Linked DNA regions of Archaeoglobus fulgidus DSM 4304. The main gene of each other region encodes a partner of the protein of the gene in region 2 in a complex. Links are inferred from orthologs where the notes say so. Each region holds a gene or a part of one and is shown on either strand. Other genes may lie near its edges.

What was found.
Region 1: the proteins of top6B (region 2) and AF_RS04760 are in contact, whole or in part, in a crystal structure (PDB 2ZBK), measured with the Saccharolobus shibatae proteins. The link is inferred for Archaeoglobus fulgidus DSM 4304 from one-to-one orthologs. Residues at the interface, in WP_218266310.1 of Saccharolobus shibatae: Glu463, Lys467, Leu469, Tyr471, Leu472, Lys473, Tyr474, Ile475, Pro476, Glu477, Val478, Arg480, Ser481, Leu482, Thr484, Phe485, Leu486, Ser488, Glu503, Lys507, Leu508, Lys511, Ile518, Glu519; in WP_218258439.1 of Saccharolobus shibatae: Phe25, Leu26, Val29, Glu30, Gln31, Leu32, Lys34, Gly35, Glu36, Pro37, Phe70, Leu71, Asp72, Leu73, Ala76, Lys77, Met80, Val83, Leu84, Ala86, Ser87, Tyr90, Asp91, His110, Ser111, Leu114, Lys115, Ser116, Glu126.

The regions. Positions count from the first base shown.
Region 1 is NC_000917.1:838,938-842,236, forward strand. Bases 186-3,169 are described here. They hold AF_RS04760 (DNA topoisomerase IV subunit A), read right to left. Parts: upstream 2,227-3,169; coding sequence 1,144-2,226; downstream 186-1,143. Other genes in these bases: rpsJ (30S ribosomal protein S10), read left to right, coding at 186-226; rnz (ribonuclease Z), read left to right, coding at 227-1,147; AF_RS04765 (hypothetical protein), read left to right, coding at 2,279-2,623; surE (5'/3'-nucleotidase SurE), read left to right, coding at 2,620-3,169. Also shown: more of rpsJ, read left to right, coding at 1-185; more of surE, read left to right, coding at 3,170-3,299. UniProt on the Methanocaldococcus jannaschii protein: Relaxes both positive and negative superturns and exhibits a strong decatenase activity.
Region 2 is NC_000917.1:584,309-587,619, reverse strand. Bases 29-3,024 are described here. They hold top6B (DNA topoisomerase VI subunit B), read right to left. Parts: upstream 2,433-3,024; coding sequence 624-2,432; downstream 29-623. Other genes in these bases: AF_RS03305 (hypothetical protein), read right to left, coding at 2,707-3,024; AF_RS03310 (Lrp/AsnC ligand binding domain-containing protein), read right to left, coding at 2,429-2,659; AF_RS03320 (winged helix-turn-helix transcriptional regulator), read left to right, coding at 350-640; AF_RS03325 (NAD(P)/FAD-dependent oxidoreductase), read right to left, coding at 29-243. Outside these bases: more of AF_RS03325, read right to left, coding at 1-28; more of AF_RS03305, read right to left, coding at 3,025-3,060; AF_RS03300 (UPF0280 family protein), read right to left, coding at 3,196-3,311.

The DNA.
Region 1 (3,299 bases), 250 kb from region 2 along the record:
CAAGACCGGCGTCGAGCTCAGCGGTCCCGTTCCGCTCCCAACGAGAAGGATGGTTGTGCCTGTGAGAAAGGCTCCCGACGGAGAGGGCAGCGAAACGTGGGACCACTGGGAGATGAGGGTTCACAAGAGGCTGATAGACATCTCCGCCGACGAGAGGGCACTGAGGCAGATTATGAGGATTCAGGTTCCGAGAGACGTGAACATTGAAATAGTCCTCGAATCCTGAATGTTATTTAAAATCACTTTTCTTGGCACTTCTGGCACAATTCCAAGTGTTGAGAGAAATTCTCCTGCTATTTTTGTTCAATTTGGCGGGCAAAGAATGCTCTTCGACTGCGGTGAGGGGACGCAGAGGCAGATGATGATTGCCAAAACCGGTTTCAGAAACCTCGACAACATATTCATCACCCACCTACACACCGACCACTTCATCGGGCTTTTCGGGCTGATTGAGACCATGTCGCTGAACGAAAGAAGCAGGGAGCTGAACGTTTACTCGCCAAGGGCTGAGGTGCTAAGGGCTCTCTTCGAGGCCTTCGGCTACGACCAGCTGAACTACGATATCAGGGTGAGAGAGCTTAAGGATGGCGAGGAAGTGAAATTTGATGGATTTAAGGTTGTTGCCTTCAGAACGGAGCACATAGTCAAGAGCGTTGGCTACGCCATCATTGAGAACGACAGAAGGGGAAAGTTCAACAGAGAGAAGGCGGAGAAGGAGCTTGGAATCCCTCCCGGGCCGCTTTACGCAAAGCTCGCCAGAGGAGAAAGCATAGTCTGGAAGGGGAGGACAATAACTCCGGACATGGTTCTGGGTGAGAAGAGGAGGGGCAGAAAGGTCGTTTACACAGGTGACAGCAGGCCGACAAAGAGGACAGTTGAGATTGCAAGAAATGCGGATATCCTCATCCACGATGCCTCATTCAAAGAGGAGTTGAAGGACTGGGCTATCGAAAGCGGGCATTCCACGGCGAAGGAGGCTGCCGAAGTTGCAAGAGAGGCGAACGTGAAAAAGCTGATACTTACTCACATCAGCACCCGCTACTCCAAAGACGCCTCTCCACTGCTTGAAGAGGCAAAGAAGGTGTTTGAGAACACGATTATCGCTGAGGATTTTATGAGCCTTGAGGTCACCTTCGATGAGAGCTAAATCACGCCAAGCTCGGAAAGTCTCTCCGGAAGATAGACATCGGTAACGTAGTCCAAACCGTACTTTGCCAGGGCCTGCTGCTCTGACTTCTTGTTTATCTCGAGCTGCAGGTTTACCTCCTTCTTCCAGAACTCGGAGTCAAAGCGTGGGTCGGTAAGAATGGCGTTGAGAGCTTTGATGTCTTCCTCCGTAAGCTTGTCAGCTGGCAGGTCATACTTGACGATGTCCGTCGGCCTTATTCCGACAAACTGCGCAGCTGGGGTGGCGAGATACTCGGAAAGGTGGGCGGATTTGATGCTTCCGTAAGCTACGCTGGCGAAGATTCTGTAGCTCCAGGGGTCGCCATCGGTGAAGACAACAACCGGCAAATTTAGCTCAGTGTTGAGCCTCCTGAGTAGCCTCCTGGTGCTTCTCGCAGGCTGGCCCTTCAGATGGACTATGATTGCATCGTACTTCTCATCAAATCCGTTCTCCACAAGCCTGTCCCTCATACCGCCGGTTTCAATGGCGATGACGAACTTGGCGTCGTGGTCAACGAACTCAATCTTGTCCACATTGACAGGAATCTGGTAACCTCCCTCTCCGACATCATCCTGGCAGTGTATCTCCCTCACTCCTCTTCTTGTCTCTTCCCTGACTCTCAGAGGGCCGATGACGGTGGCACCATCTTCCTCAGGGCGGATGTGAAAGTGCTCCCTCTGGAAGTTCGTAAGAATTTCGAGGTCCTCAACAAGCCTGTCGCTCTCCGGCTGCTCTTCAAACTTCGCCGCCCCCCAGCCCTCAGAGATGTAGTAAAGCTCTCTGAGGGTTGAGGACTTGTTGAGGTTAAGCTGCTCCTTGAGGAAGCCGATAACATACGTCATCTTGAGGATTCTGTACGCACCCTTAACGGTTTTAGCCGACCTTACGGATTTCCTGTCACCGTAAACCCAAACCTCACTTTCCTCATTAAACTCGATGTTGTACTTGGTTCTCGTTGCAATGTGAAGCTCGGGAACCTGCCCAGCCTTCATCTGGTCGTATATGTTCTGAACTATACCGATTAAAGCCCGCAAGCATCTCCGCTCTATCTCTTTCATTAAAAATGCATTATCGCAACGGATTTATAGCCCTTACCAATAACTCAATCTGATGCTCTACATCAATTCGTTTCTTGACAGAATGGGAGAGATTATTAGAGGAGAAAAGAGCGTTGAGGAGGCGGACAAGCTTTTAGACCAGAAAAACATCTTTGAAATGTTCAGGAGTGACTGCGAGGAAATATTAAACCTTTACAAAAGCGGTAAGGCTGAGAAAGAGGAGGTTCAGAGAAACTTCTACCTCCTCAAAACGTACGTTGTTTCCCAGCTTTCGATTCACTTCGAAAGATTGAAGGAGTTCGCCGAAAGCAAGGGTTTCAAAATTGAAAAGAAGCTTGATCCCGAAGTGATAAACGAAATAGCTCTCTACATCGACAGAGTAGAGAAGGAAGTATGAAAATCCTCTTAACTAACGACGACGGGCTTTACTCCGCCGGACTTAAAGCCGCTTATGACGCGTTGAGCGAGCTTGGGGAGGTTTTTGTTGTAGCCCCAGCAGTGCAGAGGAGCGGTGTTGGGAGAAGCCTTTCCATAATGGAGCCGATAAGGGTTTCGGAGGTTAAAGTAAACGGGATGAGAGTTTTTGCGGTTGACGGCACCCCCACCGACTCAGTAATCATTGGAATGTACGAGGTAATCGGAGAGATTCCCGATTTAGCGGTCAGCGGAATTAATTTAGGGGAAAATCTCTCAACAGAGGCCGCTACAACCTCAGGCACTGTTGGCGCAGCGCTTGAAGCAGCAACCCACGGAAGCAAAACCATAGCCATCTCCCTGCAAATGCCTGACGTGAGCAAGTTCGAGCTGACGAGCAAGGCCGATTTTAGCTTTGCATCCAAGGTGCTGCGGGGTATAGCGGAAATTGTGCTTTACAAAGGATTGCCTGAGGGTGTGGACTTGTTGAACGTTAACGTTCCGGCAAAGCCGAACGGAAAAATTGCTGTAACGAGGCTCGCAAGAAGAATGTACAGAGTAAGCGTCGAGAAGAGGCTGGATCCGAGAGGGAGGGAGTACTACTGGATTTATGGAGAGGAAACGGAGGATGCGGAGGAGGGGACTGACATCCACGCACT
Region 2 (3,311 bases):
GGGATACTCAGGGTGGACGTAGTTGAGCTTCCCATCCGACAGACCACCCGCTCCCCCTACTCCGGAGGTTATGTTGCAGGGATTACACTTCGTGCAGTAACTCTCGGAAAGGTCGCTCGGGCACTTCCTTTTTGAAATATCCCTCCCCATTTCAAAAATGGCGGTGTTAAGCTTTCCTGCAAGCTTGTAAGCGGCGAACATCCCTCCAGGTCCTGCCCCTACAATTATGACGTCAAATTTCATACATTTTGAGCTTAGTGGCTGGAGGCCTTTTAAGCTTTGTTGTTTTGTAGTTGAATGTCACAAACACGGTAAAGGTTTTTAATATGCTAAGAGAAAACAAGTATTGGTGGAGCAAGGAGACGAGACTGACTTAACAAAACTTGAAGAGTTTCTGAAGGTTGTGTCGAAGAGCGGTGTTAATCTCGTGATATTTTCCCTTGAAAAAAGGCCAAAAAAGTTCTCCCAAATCATGGAAGAAACGAGGCTCAACCCCGGAATCGTGGATCGCAGTTTAAAGGCTCTTATCGAGCTTGGGTTGGTGAACAAAAGCGAAGGCAGGTACGAGCTTACCGAAAAGGGGATAAAAGCTCTGAAAGTTATCAAAGACATTCTCGACATTGTTAAGCAAAATTCATGACCTCTGCGCCGCTTAGCAGGTCCTCCTCGACCCCTTCAACAAGCGGATTCTTGTTGATTATCCTTCCTTTAAGCCTGTAGCTCACCTCTACTTCTTCATCCGGCTTCACTTCTAAGCTCCACGTAACCGTGGAGTAACCCGATCCGGAAACCTTGGCTCCGTCCGCCTCTACATTCCCTGAGCACATCTCGTAGAGCTTTATGCTCTTCTTTGAGCGCGTGAAGTTGGATACCCTTATTGTCACCACCTTGACACCGTCCCTTTCCTCCACGATCCTCTCAACGTGGAGGTAGCCCATTATCCTCGCGACGATTCTGTCTATTTCAAGAGGCTCCTTCTCAAGAATCTCGCAGACCTTTTTCGCTATCAGAGGTAATACTTTTCCGATCATCTCCTCCTTTTTCTTTTTCTTTTGCTGCCTGCTCTTTCTCTCGAGGTACTCTTTCAACCTCCTTCCCACTTCCTGCAGTGCGAGGCGGGTTTCATCTATTATTTCGGGAATAGCAGCAACGCTCTCCTTCGATTCAGAGGTGTAGGGGATGTTTGTTGACGCCAAATGTATGAGAATGACTGCAGGAGCGGACGGAAGCTCGCCCCTGTTCTGGACCATCCCGTAGGACTTCCAGTTGACGCTTTCAACCGCTTTGGTTAAAGCACAGCCACCCTGCTGGTAGAGAAGGGGTATCTTGTTCGCGTACCTTAAAAGCGTGACCTTCTCCGACTTTATCTCGCCACCGTAGGCAAGTCCAACCTCCACGAGGAACGGATGGCCGGAGTAAACCTTCGGTTTTCTTGTTACAGCGTACACGAACTCTGGCTGGAACTCGGCCATCAGGCTTTTTGCGATCATTGCCTCCCCTATTGGAGAGAGGCAGTCCGTAGGTGGAGGAAGAAAGTCGGTCTGTCGAAAGGCGTTGAGCAGCTTGGCAGCGTCATCCCTCCCCATTTCCTGCGGTGTTTCATCACCGCTGAACCCCGCCTTTCTCAAAACGTCGTCGGCAATCTTTTCGCCAACCCTCACGAACTCTTCCTTTAAAAACCTCCTCAACGTCGTCGCTCTGGTTGACTTCAGCATGCTCATCAGCGTTCCGAGCTCTATTCCGTGCGGATGGGGCTTGATGGACTTCGGTGGTTGCGGGATATCGTCCGTCACCCTCTTGAACTCGTTTATCGTACCGTCGGGCTCAACAAAGGTAATCTTTGCGTGCGGGTTTATAACTGAGGTTTCCCTCAGGTACTCGTAGACGCTTTGCTTCCTCTCTCTGACGTAGTTGCCTGCAACTTCAAGCTCGATTTTTGTGCCGCTTGGCAGGTACCACTCTTCTTCGCCCTCCTCAACGATCTCCGGCTCGTTCTTCTTTGTGTTGATGTAGAGAACCACCTTCTTCGCCCTATCCTCATCGGGCGTTTTCGAGATGACCGTCGCGGGCTTCCCCGTCGTAAGCTGGGCGTAGAGAACGGCTGCGGAAATTCCGATTCCCTGCTGACCCCTGCTCTGCCTTATTTCGTGGAACCTGGAGCCGTAAAGCAGCTTTCCGAAAACCTTGGGAATCTGCTCCCTGGGAATGCCGGGACCGTTGTCCTCAACGACGATTTTGAAATGGTCATCAACCTTCGAAATTCTAACAAAGATGTCTGGCAGAATTCCCGCTTCCTCACACGCATCGAGGGCGTTATCCACAGCCTCTTTAACAACGGTGATAATCGCCTTTGCCGGATTTGAGTAGCCCAGAATATGCTTGTTTTTCTCGAAGAACTCAGCTACGCTTATTTCCCTGTGCTTTCCGCTCATATCTCGGCTCCTATCACCGTCTGTGTTTTCGTTACCCCTTCAATACCTCTTATCTCGTCAACGAGCTTGTTCAGCTCAGACAAGCTGCTGGTTTCGATTATTACAACAAAATCGAACTCGCCAAAAACATGGTAAACCTCGCGAACGCCTTTTTTGCCCTTAACCGCGAGATAGACATCCTTCTCCTTTCCAGGAGCAACGTTGACCATAGTTACTCCGATTACCATGAATTAAAGTTCAAAAGAGGCTTTAATACTTTTCCCCTAAAAGATAGTCAGAAGGCCAAAACTATTCCGAACAGCTTGCCAAGCGAAAGGCCGAAGTTTCCCAGAATCTGGTTAATGTAGGGGCCGAATTTTAGCAGCGCTGGAACTATTGTACCGAGATTGCCGAAGAGCATTTGATGAGATTCGGCCATTTCAGCCTTTAGCGAGGGATTCTTGGAAATTTCCTCAAGCAGAAGCGTTGCAATCTTCATTGCCCATCCGAGAAGGGCGTTGAACTCATCCGCAATCCTGCTGGCATCAACGTTCGCCACCGCTATAACTCTATCTGCAGCAGCACTGGCTGTTGCTGAGGTCTCAGCAAACTTTGCAAGTGCCGCCATGAACTCTGCCTCGCTTACCATTTTCCTCACCTCCTATCAGTTCTCATTATTATGGTAATCATCAACTTCATGATAATGTCTTGTCCTCATGCTATTTAACTGTTACTCATAATGATTGTAATCGTAAAAATATAAGCAATTATCAATAGTTGTAATTCAACCTTTGGTTATCAAATCCTCCTTGGATTCGGCAAAAGCGAGGGATGGGAGATTGCCGGCTAAAGCTACCAGCTCATCTTTCACGACAAGAATTCCTTCAACAAAGTCAGAAT